DNA from 4 places in the Streptomyces sp. BL1 genome. Region 2 is predicted to be linked to each of the others. Evidence: riboswitches for the same ligand, from Rfam matches in the RefSeq annotation. Region 2 holds a riboswitch; each other region holds the start of a gene.

Region 1 (4,205 bases), 660 kb from region 2:
GTGACCCCGCTGGCGACCATCGCGGTGTCGCACAGGATCGGCGCCCCGGCCTGCAGCGCCTCGCGGGCACGGATGACGGCCTTCGGGCTGTACGCGAGATCACGGACGAGATCGACCATCCCGCAGGCGTGGATCATCCTGACCGCGACCTGGCTGACCTCGGCGGGCAGGCCCGCGAGATCCGACTCGGCCCGGATGGTGGCAAAGGACTGGCGGTAGATCTCCGCGCCGTCCTTCTCGTACTCGAACACTGTGCTCCCGCTCATCTCGTCACTGTTGTGTGCGCTGTTGTGGTGCCGGCTGTGGCTGTCAGCGCGGCGGCTGCCGTACGCGTCCCTCGCGCACGTGCCGACGCGACCGCGCCGGCGAGTCCGCGCCTGTCCACGGATTCCGGTCCGGTCCCGTGCGCGGATTCCGGCCCGACTGGGTCTTCTCCCCGAACGCGCACGGTGTAGCCCTCCTCGTCCGCGACGACATCCACCCAGTCGCCTCGCGGGTGTCCGCAACGCCGTTCACAGCCCGACCAGTAGACGGGCAGCGCGTGCTCCGGGACGGCGGCCTCTGTGACGATGCTCTCCGTGACGGCCGCGGCCGCGTCGGCCCGTACATCGCGGTGGGACTTCGCACAGCCGGGCCGCCCCGTGCACGCTCCCACGCCCAGCCAGGGGGAGGAGGGGCCGGTGATCAGGCCCGCCGCGTCGAGGGCGCGAAGCCGCTCACCGGCCGCGTCGGCGGACAGTCCGGCGGTGGCCTCTCCGGAGACGCCCTCGGACAGTCCGGCAGCGGACAGTCCGGGCAGGGGTAGGACGACGCCCCGCCAGGGTGTGACCCGCAGTTCGCCCGTCCCGTCCTGCGCTGCCACGCCCGCCAGTTGCCGCCACTGCGCGGCGGTCAGCCTGCCGAGCGGCGCGACGACGGACAGCGCGCGGGGAGCGTCCCCCGAACCGGCACCCGTCACGGCGCCGGGCGAGGGCGGGGCGCCCCGAGGGGCGGGCGCATCCGCGACGTATGTCGCCGATATCCCCTTCTCCTGAAGGGTGTCCGGGAGGCGGTGGGCGAACCCGGTCTGTCCCGCGGGCAGTTCACGTACCCGCCAGACATGTGCACCGGTGTCCCGTATGGCCGTGAGGAACATCTCCGCGGCCGCCAGCGCCGCGCCGGGCACTGCGTCACGGTGGTCTCCGCGCACCCGGACCGCCGCCGGTTCGTCGCCGACGCGCAGCAGCGCGTCGCCGCCGGGCAGCGCGAGCAAGGTCACATCCGCGTCGAGCGAAGCGACGTCCCCGCGCCCGTCGTCGAGGGCGAACAGGAAGCGCCCGGACAGCGCCGTGGCCTCCTCGTTCGCGCACAGCAGCGCGTCCAGGTGGCCGGCCCAGCCGCGCACATCGCCGTCGCCCGCACCGTCCAGCCCGCTCAGCGGCGAGGCGACGACGTTGCGCACCCGTTCGTGCCGGGGCGAGGGCAGCAGGCCGGACGTCTCCAGTACGGACGCCAGTTGGCCGGCGCAGCACTCGTCCAGGCCGCGCAGCTGGAGGTTTCCGCGCGAGGTGATGTCGATGCGGCCGTCGCCGAGCCGGTCCGCCGCGTCCGCCAGCGCCACCGCCTGCCGGGCGGTCAACAGGCCTGCGGGGATGCGGATCCGGGCCAGCGCACCGTCGTCCGCCGAGTGCAGGCGCAGCGCTCCGGGGCAGGCGTCACCGCGGTCCCGTACGGGCGGATTCGCCCATGTTCGTGGTGTCGAGGAGAGCTGCGGCATGGCGGCGAGCATACCGACGTTTCCGCAGGCCGTATCGTCCCCGCGGTTGGCCGGACCCTTACTATGTTGTGCGGCGGGCCACGCGGTCCGCCTCCGTCAGCGACGGCTCCAGGGGGAGGAAGACCGGTGCGAATCCGGTGCGGTCCCGCCACTGTGAGCCCATCGGCTGTGATTCCTGCAGCCGCCGGGTGAGCCAGGAACTCCCGCCGTCACTCTCACCGCCCGGGGCGCGGACCCCGAGGAAGGCCGACGCCGCATGATCCTGCTGCTGTCCACCTCCGACACCGATCTGCTCAGCGCCCGCGCGTCCGAGGGGCCCGTGCCGTACCGGTACGCGAACCCCGCGCGCCTCGACCTCGACGAGCTGCCCGGTCTGCTGGAGGGCACCGATCTCGTCGTCGTCCGCCTCCTCGGCGGACTCCGTGCCTGGCAGGAGGGCATCGACCAGCTGCTGGCGCAGGACCGCCCGGTGGTCGTCCTCACCGGTGAACAGGCCCCGGACGCACAGCTGATGGAGGCGTCCACCGTCCCCATCGGCGTCGCCGCCGAGGCGCACGCCTATCTGGCGCACGGCGGCCCCGGCAATCTCGACCAGCTCGGCCGCTTCCTCTCCGACACGGTCCTGCTCACCGGGCACGGCTTCGAGCCGCCCGCCGCAGCGCCCACCTGGGGCCCGCTGGAGCGCACCGCGAAGGACGGCGCCGCGGGCCCGGACATCGCGGTGCTCTACTACCGCGCCCACCACATGAGCGGCAACACCGCCTTCGTCGACACCCTGTGCGGCGCCGTCGAGGAGGCCGGCGGCCGGCCGATGCCGCTGTACGTGGCCTCGCTGCGCGCCCCCGAGCCCGAACTCCTCGACAAGCTGCGGGAAGCCGACGCCATCGTCACCACCGTGCTCGCCGCCGGCGGCAGCAAGCCGGCCGAGGCGTCCGCGGGCGGCGACGACGAGTCGTGGGACGCGGGCGCGCTCGCGGCGCTGGACGTGCCGATCCTGCAGGCGCTCTGCCTCACCAGCCCGCGCGCCGCGTGGGAGGAGAACGACGAGGGCGTCTCCCCGCTGGACGCCGCCAGCCAGGTCGCCGTGCCCGAGTTCGACGGCCGGCTCATCACCGTCCCGTTCTCCTTCAAGGAGATCGACGAGGACGGCCTGCCCGCGTACGTCGCCGACCCCGAGCGCGCGGCCCGCGTCGCCGGAACCGCTGTACGCCACGCCCGTCTTCGGCACACGCCGAACGCGGAGAAGCGCCTCGCGCTGGTGCTGTCCGCGTACCCGACGAAGCACTCCCGCATCGGCAACGCCGTCGGCCTCGACACCCCCGCCAGCGCCGTCGCCCTGCTGCGCCGGCTGCGCGAGGAGGGCTACGACTTCGGCGACGAGAGCGCCGAGCCGGTGCCCGGCCTGGAGTCCGGCGACGGCGACGAACTGATCTACGCCCTGATCGAGGCCGGCGGCCACGACCAGGACTGGCTCACCGAGGAGCAGCTGGCCCGCAACCCGGTCCGCATCCCCGCCGCCGACTACCGCCGCTGGTACGCCCGCCTCCCGCAGGAGCTGCGCGACTCCGTCGAGGAGCACTGGGGCCCGCCGCCCGGCCAGATGTTCGTCGACGACAGCAGCAACCCCGAGGGCGACATCGTGCTCGCGGCGCTGCGCCGCGGCAATCTGCTGATCCTCATCCAGCCGCCGCGCGGCTTCGGCGAGAACCCGATCGCGATCTACCACGACCCCGATCTTCCGCCCTCGCACCACTACTTGGCCGCCTACCGGTGGATGTCCGCCGACCGCGACGACGGCGGCTTCGGCGCCGACGCCATGATCCACCTGGGCAAGCACGGCAACCTGGAGTGGCTGCCCGGCAAGAACGCCGGACTGTCCGCCGCCTGCGCGCCGGACGCGGCCCTCGGCGACCTGCCGCTGATCTACCCGTTCCTGGTCAACGACCCGGGCGAGGGCACCCAGGCCAAGCGCCGGGTGCACGCCACGCTCGTCGACCACCTCGTGCCGCCGATGTCCCGCGCCGAGAGCTACGGCGACATCGCGCGCCTGGAACAGCTCCTCGACGAGCACGCGGCGGTCTCCGCCATGGACCCGGCGAAGCTGCCCGCGATCCGCGCACAGATCTGGACGCTGCTCCAGGCCGCGAAGCTCGACCACGACCTGGGCCTCGAAGAGCGCCCGGACGACGAGAAGTTCGACGACATCCTGATCCACGTCGACGGCTGGCTGTGCGAGATCAAGGACGCCCAGATCCGGGACGGCCTGCACGTCCTGGGCTCGGCCCCGGAAGGCGCGGCGCACGTCAACCTCGTCCTGTCCATCCTGCGCGCCCGCCAGATCTGGGGCGGCACCACCTCGCTGCCCGGCCTGCGCGAGGCCCTCGGCCTCGACGAGTCGGCGTCCGACCGTACGGGCTCCGACACGGCGGAGGACGCGGCCCGTGTGCTC
Region 2 (4,205 bases):
GCAGCTTCCAGGGAGGTGCACCGGCCGATGTTCGCGGACGACACGATGCCCCGTACGTCCGGGCGCGGCCGGTTCCTGACCGCCGCCGCCTGGGTTCTGCTGCTCTCCGCGCTGTGGGTGTGGGGCTACAAGCTCACCGACGGCGCGAGCCGCCCCGACACCGGCGGCTCCGCACAGGGTTCGCCGCTGGCGCGGCTCGCGGCGGGCGAACAGCGGCCCGAACTGCCCGCGGCGCACGACCCGCTGGAGGGCCAACCCCGCCCGGAACGGCTGGACTTCGCGGCGCTCGGCCTGCACGAGCCGGTCGCCGGACACGGAGCGGGCACAGTGGGGGAGGCGGACGGTGCCCCGCCGCCCGCACCGGGAACGGGGCCCGTCCGCTGGGACGGTACGGGGCCCGTGCCCGGCGCCGGGGGCACGGCGCGGCTGGAGGCGCGGAGCGCCGCGGGCCCGGAACGGCGGCCCGTGCGGGGCGCGAAGCTGTCCGTCGGCAGGGCCGACGGGACCGTCGCGGAGTTCACCGTGTCGGCGGTGCGGACGGACCCGGGCGGCGGCCCCGCCGGGGAAGGGGACGGGGCAGCCGCCCGGGACGGAGCAGCTGTACGGGACGGAGCAGCCGTATGGGACGGAGCAGCCGTACGGGACGGAGCGGCGCCGCGGGACCGTGCCGTGCTCGAACTCCGGGTCTGCGGCGACGCCACGGGCGCGGGGGCCCGTGGCTGCACCCCGGAGCGGGTGGTCTCCGCCTACCTCACCGGGTCACGCCGCGGCTGAGCCCCGGTCCTGCTCCCCGCCGGCGTCCGTACGGCCGGCGGCCCGTGCCGCGCGCAGCCCGAGCGCGCCGAACGTCACGCCCAGCGCGGCCCACAGCAGGACGTGCGAGGCCAGCGACAGCACCCGGAAGTCCCACAGCAGCGGGGCCGGGACCGGCACCGGGTCGGGGTTGCCGGGCAGCAGGAACATCAGGCCGAGAGTGGCCACCACCGCTGCCGCGACGGCCAGTTGGCAGACCGCGGAGGAGCGGCCCGCACGGGCGAGACGGCGGTGCAGCTGCCACGCGAGCAGCAGCCCGAGTACGCCGACGGCCAGCGCGCCCAGCCACATGAACTGCCGGTCGGTGACCGTACCGGCGTCGCCGACACCCGGCGGGTTGGCCGGATAGCGCAGCCCCGGCAGCAGGGACAGCGCGAGGAATCCCGCACCCGCGAGGGTGAGGGCGCGCTCCCACGGCCGGTGCCGCAGCGGATCGTGACGGTGTGCCAGCGCGTACACGAGAGCGAAGAAGACGCCCAGCGCGAGGCCGACGATCACGGCGGTGACGACCAGGCCCGTGTGCTGGGTGCCGCGCGAGAAGAGCTCCTCGGCGGCGTGCTGGTGGCCCCCGCCGCCGTGCCCGGCGTGCTCGTGCTGCGCGCGCTCCTCCTCCAGCCGGATCGCCCGGTCCATCAGAGGTTCGGCCAGCAGCAGCGAGAAGAGTCCGGAGACCAGCCCGGCGAGGCCGCCCGCCGCGAGCCCGCGCCGCAGCAGGGGCAGCACGGGACGCACGGCGGCGCCGGCCTCCGCCGGGGTGCCGGAGGGGGACGGTGTTTCGGTGTGTGCGGTTGTCATCGTGCCGGGCCCCGTCAGTGGCAGGGGGCGCCGAAGAGGTGCCGGCCGTCGTGGGAGAACTCGTGCAGGTAGTTGCCCGTCGCCGAGATGACGGTGCCGTTGTCGACGAAGACGGCGTAGAGGGCGATCAGTGCGACGATCGCGGCTGCCGCCGCGATCATCCAGTCGCGTGCGCCGAGCGTGGCGGCGTCCGCCGCCGGGGACACAGTGCTGTTCGTCGGACCCGCGGTGTGCAGGGACATTGGTACTCCTCCTGGGGTTTCCACGCCCCGTTGGGAGAAGCGACGGGTCAGTTCCTGACTCCCGTACGCCGGCCGGACAGCACTCGGCTGTCGCGGACGTACGGACACAGTGGCGGGACCGCCCCGGATTCGCACCGGGTTCCTGTACACCGTCGCCTCAGTATGAATATGTGCCGCCAGGAGAGTCCCAGGGTGGCTGACCACTGTCAACACGGCCGTACCGGCGTGCGGTCGCGCGGCCCGCGTGAGGTGGCCGACGCCCGGCCGGTGTCCGCCCCCCTCGTGCCCGAGGACTCCGGCCGGGCGTCTCATCCCCCCGGGTTCCGGGCCGCGAGAGGAATGAGCCCAGGAAAGAGGGGGAGTACGCGGGGCCGGGGTCCGGGGCCACAGGGGCAAGATTAGGCGAGCGGGGCTGATCCGTCAGTCATGCAACCGGCCGCAGCAGGGCGTCTTCAGGCCATCCGCGGCGCGGAACAGCCGGCCGGGGGCGGGCGGTCATCCGGCCGCCCGCGGACGGCAGTTCACCGTTGGGAGGGGCCCGGCTGGGGAAGGCCGAGCCTGCCGTCGACGACGTCCCGCGCCACCTGGGACAGCCGCGCCCCGTGCGAGCGGGCGTAGCCGCGCAGCATCGCGAAGCCCTCGTCCACGCTGACGCCGCGGCGTTCGGCGAGCACTCCCTTCGCCTGCTCCACCACCACGCGGCTGTCCAGCGCCGACTGGAGCTGGCCGGCGAGCTGTTCACGCTGCCGCAGGGTGCGCTGCTGGAGGATGCCGAGGGTCGCGGCGTCCGCGAGGGCCTGCGCGACCTGCATCCCGTCCGCCGGGGGCGCGGCCTCTTCCGGTGCGTTGGTGAGCAGTTGGAGCGCTCCGATGACGTCCTCGCGCAGCCGCAGCGGCACCGTGTACGAGGAGGCGAAGCCCGCCTGCTGTGCGGCGGTGCCGAATTCCGGCCACCGCCGCAGGGTCTCCGTCATGCCGTGCGGCGGTACGGGAGCCGCCGTGCGGTAGCACTCGAAGCAGGGTCCCTGCTCCTGCTGGAGGTCGAACAGCCCCAGCAGCCACGGCTGTTCGGCGGAGGCCGCCGCGGTGTGCAGATCGCCCTGCGGGTCGGCGAGCATCAGCCCGGCCGCCGTCACATCGAGCAGGTCGACACAGCGCACCGCGAGCCGGTGCAGGAAGTCCACCACGTCGAAGTCGTCGACCAGGGTGTCGGCCAGCTCCACGAAGGTCTCGGCGAGACGCTGCTCGCGGTTCGTGCTCATCACGGTCCCGTCCCTTCGTCGCGGAAGCGGCCGCGCGAGCCGGTCTTCGGGGGCACACACTTCACTTCGTATCCCTCTCGCCGTCCTGGCCGTCGTCTGTGAGCCGCAGCTTCCTCGCCACCACGTCCCTGGCCACGTCGAGCAGGGCGAGACCGCGCGTGTACGCGTGCACGCGCAGCCGCAGCAGGGCGAGTTCCGGTGTGACCCCCAGCTGCACCGACACCATGCCGGTCGCCTGATGGACCTCGGCCCTGCGCAGCGCGGCACGGTCCGCGACCCAGTCCACGACGAGCGGCGAACTGTCGTGCAGCGGTTTGCCGTCGCCCTGCGCGTCCCGGCCGCCGAGCAGCGACAGCGCCAGCGCCCCGGACAGGATCTGCGCCCGGCCGAGCGTCTCCTGGGACAGCGTCCCGGGAGTGCCCCTGTGCAGCAGCAGGACGCCCACGCGGATGGCGCCGATCTGCAGCGGAAAGCTGAACACCGCCTGTACGCCCAGCTCTTGGGCCCCCGGCGGGAACCCCGGCCAGCGGTCGGCGGGGACGGTACGCAGCTCCGGTTCGAGCACCATGATTCCGCTGCGCGCCGTGTCGACGCCGGGCCCGACCCCGAGGGTGAACTGGAGCTCCTCCAGCTCGCCCGCCGTACGCCCCGAGGACCACAGCTGTTCGCCGGGCGGCGGGCCGTCGTGCGCGAGGGAGACGGCTGCCCCGTCGACACCGAGTGCGGAGCAGATACGGCGGGCCGTCTCCGTGGAGAGCGGGAAACCGGGGTGGGCTGTCAGCTCGTTGAGGACGGCTGCCAGTTCGTGGCTGACCACACCCTCCTCCTTGCGTGCCCGTGCGGCCTGGTGGACCCACATCCTATGCGCGGCCGGAGGCGGGCGTGCGGGTAACAGCTGGTCGACAGTTCCGCGCGGCGGCCTTCACGGGAGGGCGCTGTGACACGATGGTGCGGTCCGGCGGGGTGCGGCGAGGGGGCAGGGGAGTGGCCTCTCGGGGCCGGTCCCCGCGCAGTACGGCCGAGGGGGGAGTGGATGTACGGGTACACCTGTGCCGACAGGACCACGCGGGGCGCGCGTTCGGGCGCGCGGCTG
Region 3 (4,205 bases), 3.2 Mb from region 2:
GCGGGGAAGATCAGCGTCCCCGCGCGTGACGAGGACGGGCGGCACACCGCACCGGCCGCGGTCGCCGGCCGGGAGGCCGTACCGACGGCCTGACCTCCGCGATGTTCGCCGGGTGCGTCGCGCACCCGGGGCGCCCCTTGGCGCGGGCTCCAACTGCCGCCCGCACCAAGGGGCGTTCGCATCGCCCGGGAGAGTCCGTGCGCGTGGGCGTTGCGTCAGTCGAGGCCGGCCCGGACCTCCCGGGCCGCCTCCGTCATGTGGGACAGTGCCTGTTCGACCTGCTCCGGCGAGCGGGTCTTCAAACCACAGTCCGGGTTCACCCAGAGCCGCTCCGGCGGCACCGCACGGAGCGCGCGCCGCAGCAGCCCAGCCATCTCGCGGGCGTCGGGCACCCGCGGCGAGTGGATGTCGTACACACCGGGGCCCGCCTCGCGCGGATAGCGGGCCTTCGCCAGCTCGTCGGCGATGCCCATGTGCGAGCGTGCCGCCTCCAGGCTGATGACGTCCGCGTCCAACGCCTCGATGCCCGCGAGGATTTCGCCGAACTCCGCGTAGCACATGTGCGTGTGGATCTGCGTGTCCGCGCGCACCCCGCCGGTCGCCAGCCGGAACGCCTCGGTCGCCCAGTCCAGATACGCCGGCCGCGCGTCGGCCCGCAGCGGCAGCAGCTCCCGCAGCGCCGGCTCGTCGACCTGGATCACCGAAGTGCCCGCGGCCTCAAGGTCGTCGACCTCGTCGCGGAGTGCCAGCGCCACCTGCCGGGCCGTCTCCGCGAGCGGCTGGTCGTCCCGTACGAACGACCAGGACAGCATCGTCACCGGCCCCGTCAGCATGCCCTTCACGGGCCTGTCCGTCAGCGACTGCGCGTACCGCGTCCACTCCAGCGTCATCGGTCCCGGCCGCGACACGTCACCCGCGAGGATCGGCGGGCGCACGTACCGCGTGCCGTACGACTGCACCCAGCCGTGCTGCGTGGCCAGAAAGCCCGACATCTGCTCGGCGAAGTACTGCACCATGTCGTTGCGTTCGGGCTCGCCGTGCACCAGGACGTCGAGTCCGGCCTTCTCCTGGAAGGCGACGGTCTCGCGGATCTCCTCCGCGATCCGCTCGCGGTACTGCTCCTCGCTCAGCTCGCCCCTGCGCAGTCCGGCGCGCGCTGTGCGGAGCTCCCCGGTCTGCGGGAACGAGCCGATGCTGGTGGTCGGCAGCGGTGGCAGCCCGAGCCGGGCGCGCTGCGCGGACGCGCGCTCCGGGTACGCCTGCGCGCGGCGGGCGTCCTCCTCGGTCACGGCGGCGCTGCGCGCGCGGACGGCGTCGTCCCGTACGAGAGACGAGCCGGCGCGCGAGGCCAGCGCCACACGGCGGGCCGTGAGCTGAGCGCCCACCGCGTCCCTTCCCTCGGTCAACGCCCGTGCCAGTACGGCCACTTCGTCCGTCTTCTGGCGGGCGAACGCCAGCCAGCGCGCCACCTGAGGGTCCAGGTCCCGCTCCAGCGTCACATCGAGCGGCACGTGCAGCAGCGAGCAGGACGGCGCGACGTCCAGCTGCCCGGCCAGACCGAGCAGCGTGGCCAGCCTGCCGGTCAGCTGCTCCAGATCGGACGCCCACACGTTGCGCCCGTCGACCACACCGGCGACCAGGCGCCGCCCCGGCAGCCCGCCGGCCGAGGCCAGCGCCTCCAGGTTGGCCGCGGCCGGGCCCGTGAAGTCCAGCGCCAGGCCCTCGACGGGGGAGCCGGCGAGCACGGGGAGGGCCGGGCCGAGCCGGTCGAAGTACGAGGCGACCAGCAGTTTCGGCCGGTCGGCCGAGGCGCACAGCTCACGGTAGGCGCGGGCCGTGGCGCTCAGTACGGACTCCGGCTGGTCCTGCACCAGCGCCGGCTCGTCCAGCTGCACCCAGTCGGCGCCCGCGGCGCGCAGATCCGCCAGTACGGACGCGTACACCGGCAGCAGCCGGTCCAGCAGCGCGAGCGGATCGAAGTGCGGGTCGGTGCCGGGGGCGGGCTTCGAGAGCAGCAGGAACGTGACGGGTCCGACGAGTACGGGCCGGGCCCGCCGGCCCTCGCGCCGGGCCTCGGTGAACTCGGCCGTCTGCTTGCGGGAGTCCGGCGAGAACGTGCTGTCCGCGCTCAACTCCGGCACCAGATAGTGGTAGTTGGTGTCGAACCACTTCGTCATCTCCAGCGGCTCCGCGTCGGCGGTGCCGCGGGCCATGGCGAAGTACGTGTCCAGTTCGCCCAGCGTGCCGGACTCGGCGGCCCTGCGGTGCCGGGCGGGGACCGCGCCGGCCATCCAGGCGGTGTCGAGCACGTGGTCGTAGAACGAGAAGTGCCCGGTGGGGATCTCCTCGATGCCCGCCTCCGCCTGCTCGCGGCGCGCGTCGGCGCGCAGCGTCGCGGCGGTCTCCAGCAGTTGGGGCTCTGATACGCGGCCCGCCCAGTAGCCCTCGATGGCCTTCTTCAACTCGCGGTCCGGGCCCTGCCGCGGATATCCGTGCGAGGTGGCGTGCACGCGCGATACGTGTGACGTATGTACGTCGGTCACGGAACTCTCCTTCGCGAGTCCTCGTCGATGAACCACACGGCCGCGGTGGTGCGGGGCGTGCGGGCAGTGGCAGGTATTCGGACTCGCGGGCGCGTCGTCGGCGACTTGTCGCCGGGACTCCTACTGGCCGTCGCTTCCCGGGTGTTGCGCACACCCAGTGCGTGATGACGGCGGTCGTTCCCACTCACCGCTGCGGGGCAGTTCCGGTTTCGCACCGGATTCCCTCTTGCGTCGCTCCCGCCTGGCAGACGGGCCGAACCAGCTACGCCCGCCACCCTAGCCCCTGACGGGGCCCGCACCGCAACACCACCCACGCCATGACCTTCTCCTTCCCGCCGCGGAAGGCGCGCGGCACGCGCCTCGCACGGGAGCCGGGTCCCGCTCTCCTTTTCCGCCGCGGCGGGAGGCGCGCGCAGCGATGCGTTTCGGCGGTGTGTGCGCAGCTCGCGCTGAGACCGCCGGCCGGGCCCGCTGGGTGACGTGCCGCTGCGGCGGGAGGGGGTGGGGCGTGAGCGCCCTGATAGGGGCGCGGGGAACTGCGCATGCCGCGGCGGCGGCCGCAGCCGCACAACGCACCAGGAGGGGCAGGCGCGGCCGCACGCAACAACGCGTCCCGCCGCCGCGGGGAGGATGGCCTTCACGGGGAGGCGCGCCCCGCCAGGGGCGTAGCGTGCCCGTATGGGACATGTTGCGCGGGTCGTGTCGATCGTGCCGTCGTTGACGGAAGCCGTCGCCGTGACGGAGCCCGGAATGCTCGTCGGCGCCACCGACTGGTGCTCGCACCCCGCGGACCTCGACGTCACCCGCGTACGGGGCACGAAGAACCCCGACGTGGAGCGGATCACCGCCCTCGCCCCCGACCTCGTGCTGGCCAACGAGGAGGAGAACCGGGAACAGGATCTGGCCGCCCTGCGCGCGGCCGGAATCGACGTCCTGGTGACCGAAGTCCGCACCGTCCCGCAGTCGTTCACGGAACTGCACCGCATGCTGACGGCCGGCTGCGGCCTGCCCCGCCCCGCGTGGCTGGACGACGCGGAGGACGCCTGGCGGGACGCGCGCGCGGAGTTCGACGTGGACGCCGTCGTCCCCATCTGGCGCCGCCCGTGGATGGTGCTGGGACGCGACACGTTCGCCGGAGCCGTCCTCGAACACCTCGGCGTGCGCAACGTGTACGCGGACCACCCCGAGCGCTATCCCCGCGTCCCCCTGGGCGAGTTGACCGCGCCGGACCGCCGCGCCGGCCTCGTCGCGCTGCCGGACGAGCCGTACCCGTTCGGCGCCGACGACGGCCCCGAGGCCTTCCCGGGGCTGCCGGCGGCGCTGCTGAGCGGCCGTCACCTCACCTGGTACGGGCCCTCGCTCACGACCGCGCCGGAGACACTGTGCGCGGCGCTGCGAGCAGCGCTCCGCTGAACAGCCCCCGCACCGTGCAGCTCAGCGCAACCGCCCAGGCGGCAGCCAGCAGCACGTACAGCAGGACGGCCAGCCAGCCCAGCGCGTCGAGCCCCGTGTGCCGGGCGAGGGACGCGGCCCCCGTGACGCACGTGCCGACGGGGAAGGTGAACGCCCACCACGTCATCGTGAACCGCATCCCGCCGCGCACCGCGTGCACGACCAGCGCACCCGCCAACAGCAGCCAGAGCAGGGCGAATCCGAGCACGG
Region 4 (4,205 bases), 2.0 Mb from region 2:
CGTGATGGCGATGGTGGCGGCCTGCATCATCGACCCCGGCCTGTACTTCGCGATGAACGCTCCCGCGGGCGTCATCGGCGACTCCGTACAGTCCGCCTCGCAGGCGGTCGCCGGCTTCGGCTACTCCATCTCGCCCGACCAGCTCGCCGCCGCGGCCAAGGCGGTGGAGGAACAGTCGCTGCTGTCCCGTACGGGCGGTGCGCCGACACTGGCGGTCGGCGTGTCCGAGATCTTCTCCCAAGTGGTCGGCGGCGCCGGGATGAAGGCGTTCTGGTACCACTTCGCGATCATGTTCGAGGCGCTGTTCATCCTGACCGCGCTCGACGCGGGCACCCGGGTGGGCCGGTTCATGCTGCAGGACACCCTCGGCAACGTCATGCCGAAGTTCCGCAACATCAGCTGGAAGCCCGGACTGTGGCTCACCAGCGCCATCGTCGTGGCGCTGTGGGGCTACTTCCTGTGGGTCGGCGTGCACGAGCCGCTGGGCGGCATCAACCAGCTCTTCCCGCTCTTCGGCATCGCCAACCAGCTGCTGGCCGCGGTCGCCCTGGCGGTCGCCACGACGCTGCTGATCAAGTCCGGACGGCTCAAGTGGGCCTGGGTGACGGGCATTCCGCTGGTGTGGGACGCGGTCGTGACGCTGACCGCGAGCTGGCAGAAGGTGTTCTCGTCCGATCCCAAGGTGGGCTTCTTCAAGCAGCGTTCGGTCACCCAGGACGCCATCGAGCAGGGCAAGGTGCTGCCGCCCGCCAAGACCATGGACGACATGCACACCATCGTCACCAACACCACGGTGGACGGGGTGCTTTCCGCACTGTTCGCCCTGCTGGTTGTCGTGGTCCTGGCGGACTCGGCGCGCACCTGCGTGCGTTCGCTGCGGGAGCAGCGGAGCGGCATCGCGGCCCGGCTGCACGAGGCCCCGTACGAACAGTCCCGGATCGTGGCACCGGCCGGCCTGATCACCACCAAGGAGGAGAAGGCCGAACTGGCTGCCGCCGCGGCGAGTCCGGGCGACGACCCCGACGCGGGCCGTACGGACAGCCGCTGACGCCGCGCACTGCCGCACCGGACACCACGGCACCCCACTGACCGCTGTCAGTGGGGTGCCGCATGCTTGCCGCATGGACTTCAGCATCAGACGCGCACACTCCGGCGAGCTGGACGAGGTCGGGGAGCTCACCGCGGAGGCGTATCTCGGGGACGGTCTGCTGGACTTCGGGGAGGCCGACAGCTATCTGACCACCCTGCGCGACGCGCGGGGCCGTGCGGCGCGGGCCGAACTGCTCGTCGCCGTGGACTCGGCGACCGGCGAACTGCTGGGCAGCGTGACCTACACGGGACCCGACGGGGCGTACGCGGAGGTCTCGCGCCCCGGCGAGGGCGAGTTCCGGATGCTGGCCGTGCGCGGGGCGGGACGGCGGCGCGGCGTCGGTGAGGCGCTGGTGCGGGCCTGTCTGGACCGGGCCCGCGAGCAGGGGCTGGAACGGGTCGTCATGTCGAGCTCCCCGCGGATGGCTCCGGCCCACCGGCTGTACGGGCGGCTGGGGTTCGTCCGCAGCCCCGATCGGGACTGGGGTCCGGCCCCGGAGTTCACCCTGCTGACCTTCGGGGTGGAACTGTCCCCAGCGGATTGACCGGCGACACAAGATATGGGGTGGGGCGCACGGGGCAGCACAAGATGTATGCTCGTGCTCGCTGTCGCCGCAGGGGAATCCGGTGCAAGTCCGGAACTGTCCCGCAACGGTGAGTGATGGGCTGCTTTGTCTGCCCACACAAGTCCGAGTGCCTGCCGGCAGTGTGAACTGTCGTCCGGGCTTCGTGGGTTGAGCCGGCGGACGCTGACGGGTGTGCCCCGCGCCGGTGCGGCGGCCCCCGTACGCGCCCCGTCCCGACTCGCTCTCGCGGCCCCGCATGCGAGGGAGAGCGCGTCCAGTGACCATCGCACCAGCAGCACCCGCCGGCACGTCGGGCCCGTCCGGCGGGGAACCGCGGTCCGACGAGCCCGGTTCAGCGGCCGGCCGGCTGCTGAACACCCTGCGGGAGCTCAGCGCCGGACTGCCGGCCACCGACCCGGAGCGGATCGCCGCCGCCGTACGGCTCGGACGGCAACCGGGCGCCGATGAGGCCGAGTTGCGGTCCCTGGCGACCGAGGCCGCCGCGGGGCTGACCGCCGAGGAACCGGAGTACTCGCGGCTCGCCGCGCGGCTGCTCACCCGCACCGTGCGGGAGGAGGCCGCCGCGCAGGGCGCGGTGTCCTTCTCCGCCTCCGTCGCCACCGGCCACCGGGAGGGGCTGATCGCGGACGGCACGGCGGACTTCGTACGGCGGCACGCGGCGCGTCTGGACGCGCTGGCCGAACAGGCCGTCGCGGACGGCGCCGACGACCGGTTCGGCTACTTCGGGCTGCGCACGCTGCACTCGCGCTACCTGCTGCGGCATCCGACCAGCCGTCAGGTCACCGAGACGGCGCAGCACTTCCTGCTGCGGGTGGCGTGCGGTCTGGCGGACGGTGTGTCCCAGGAGGCGCTGGAGGAGGTCGCCGAGCTGTACCGGCTGACCAGTTCGCTCGCCTATCTGCCGTCCTCCCCCACGCTGTTCAACTCCGGGACGCGGCACCCGCAGATGTCCTCCTGCTATCTGCTGGACTCGCCGCTGGACGAACTGGACTCGCTCTACGAGCGATACCACCAGGTCGCCCGGCTCTCGAAGCACGCGGGCGGCATCGGGCTGCCGTTCAGCCGGATCAGGGCCCGCGGCTCCCTGATCCGCGGCACCAACGGACACTCCAACGGCATCGTGCCGTTCCTGCGCACCCTCGACTCCTCGGTGGCCGCGGTCAATCAGGGCGGCCGGCGCAAAGGCGCGGCGTGCGTCTATCTGGAGCCCTGGCACGCGGACGTGGAGGAGTTCCTGGAGCTGCGCGACAACACCGGCGAGGAAGCGCGGCGCACGCACAATCTGAACATCGCGCACTGGATCCCCGACGAGTTCATGCGGCGCGTCGAGGCGGACGCAGACTGGTCGCTGTTCTCCCCCGCCGACGTACCGGAACTGGTCGACCTGTGGGGCGACGAGTTCGACGCCGCGTACCGCCGTGCCGAGGACGAGCAGCTGTACGTACGGCAGGTGCCCGCACGGCAGTTGTACTCCCGCATGATGCGCACCCTCGCGCAGACCGGCAACGGCTGGATGACGTTCAAGGACGCGTCCAACCGGACGGCCAACCAGACGGCCGAACCGGGCCGCACCGTGCACTCCTCGAACCTATGCACCGAGATCCTGGAGGTGACCGACGACGGGGAGACCGCCGTGTGCAACCTCGGCTCGGTCAACCTGTCGGCGCACCTGGGCGACGACGGCCGGATGGACTGGGAACGGCTGGACGCCACCGTACGAACGGCCGTGACCTTCCTCGACCGCGTCGTGGACATCAACTTCTATCCGACCGAACAGTCCGGCCGCTCCAACTCCCGCTGGCGGCCCGTCGGTCTGGGCGTCATGGGTCTGCAGGACGTGCTGTTCCGGCTGCGGCTGCCCTTCGACTCGGACGGCGCCCGCGAGCTGTCCACCCGTATCGCCGAACGCATCATGCTGGCGGCCTACGAGGCGTCGGCGGACCTCGCCGAACGGCACGGCCCGCTGCCCGCCTGGGAGTCGACCCGTACGGCACGCGGTGTGCTGCACCCCGACCACTACCCGGACGCCGTACGGAACGCCGCCTGGCCGGAGCGCTGGGACGCGCTGCGCGCCCGCATCCGGAGCACCGGCATGCGCAACTCCCTGCTGCTCGCCATCGCCCCGACTGCCACCATCGCGTCGATCGCCGGCGTGTACGAGTGCATCGAGCCGCAGGTGTCCAACCTCTTCAAGCGCGAGACGCTCAGCGGCGAGTTCCTCCAGGTGAACGCCTACCTGATCGACGAGTTGAAGCGGCGCGGCCTGTGGGACGACCGGGCGCGGGACGCGCTGCGGGAGGCCAACGGGTCGGTCGCGGACCTGGAGTGGATCCCGGCGGACGTACGGCACCTGTACCGCACGGCGTGGGAGCTGCCCCAGCGCGCGGTCATCGACATGGCCGCAGCCCGTACGCCGTTCCTGGACCAGAGCCAGTCGCTGAACCTCTTCATGGCGGCGCCGACCATCGGCAAGCTCAGCTCGATGTACGCGTACGCCTGGAAGCGCGGCATCAAGACCACCTACTACCT

What was found. Region 2 has a riboswitch for cobalamin ahead of AC3AGO_RS21800 (CbtB domain-containing protein). Riboswitches for the same ligand answer to the same signal wherever they lie in the genome.
Region 1: linked by a shared signal. The riboswitch ahead of cobN (cobaltochelatase subunit CobN) and the one ahead of AC3AGO_RS21800 (CbtB domain-containing protein) in region 2 are both predicted to bind cobalamin.
Region 3: linked by a shared signal. The riboswitch ahead of metE (5-methyltetrahydropteroyltriglutamate--homocysteine S-methyltransferase) and the one ahead of AC3AGO_RS21800 (CbtB domain-containing protein) in region 2 are both predicted to bind cobalamin.
Region 4: linked by a shared signal. The riboswitch ahead of AC3AGO_RS13020 (ribonucleoside-diphosphate reductase subunit alpha) and the one ahead of AC3AGO_RS21800 (CbtB domain-containing protein) in region 2 are both predicted to bind cobalamin.

Annotation. Positions count from the first base shown of each region.
Region 1 is NZ_JBXYWZ010000002.1:5,621,881-5,626,085, forward strand. Features, by position in the region: gene AC3AGO_RS24670 (precorrin-8X methylmutase) at 1-251, opposite strand, end outside; gene cobG (precorrin-3B synthase) at 263-1,756, opposite strand; cobalamin riboswitch at 1,814-1,978, shown strand; gene cobN (cobaltochelatase subunit CobN) at 2,013-4,205, shown strand, end outside.
Region 2 is NZ_JBXYWZ010000002.1:4,959,734-4,963,938, forward strand. Features, by position in the region: gene AC3AGO_RS21790 (sortase family protein) at 28-774, shown strand; gene AC3AGO_RS21795 (CbtA family protein) at 760-1,608, opposite strand; gene AC3AGO_RS21800 (CbtB domain-containing protein) at 1,623-1,850, opposite strand; cobalamin riboswitch at 1,878-2,019, opposite strand; gene AC3AGO_RS21805 (ANTAR domain-containing protein) at 2,372-3,112, opposite strand; gene AC3AGO_RS21810 (ANTAR domain-containing protein) at 3,174-3,929, opposite strand; gene AC3AGO_RS21815 (glycoside hydrolase family 6 protein) at 4,146-4,205, shown strand, end outside.
Region 3 is NZ_JBXYWZ010000002.1:1,711,236-1,715,440, reverse strand. Features, by position in the region: partial or broken gene AC3AGO_RS07775 (ABC transporter permease/substrate binding protein) at 1-33, shown strand, start outside; gene metE (5-methyltetrahydropteroyltriglutamate--homocysteine S-methyltransferase) at 216-2,543, opposite strand; cobalamin riboswitch at 2,611-2,804, opposite strand; gene AC3AGO_RS07765 (helical backbone metal receptor) at 3,222-3,956, shown strand; gene AC3AGO_RS07760 (TDT family transporter) at 3,904-4,205, opposite strand, start outside.
Region 4 is NZ_JBXYWZ010000002.1:2,969,078-2,973,282, forward strand. Features, by position in the region: gene AC3AGO_RS13010 (carbon starvation CstA family protein) at 1-1,048, shown strand, start outside; gene AC3AGO_RS13015 (GNAT family N-acetyltransferase) at 1,122-1,634, shown strand; adenosylcobalamin-variant (AdoCbl-variant) riboswitch at 1,696-1,796, shown strand; gene AC3AGO_RS13020 (ribonucleoside-diphosphate reductase subunit alpha) at 1,933-4,205, shown strand, end outside.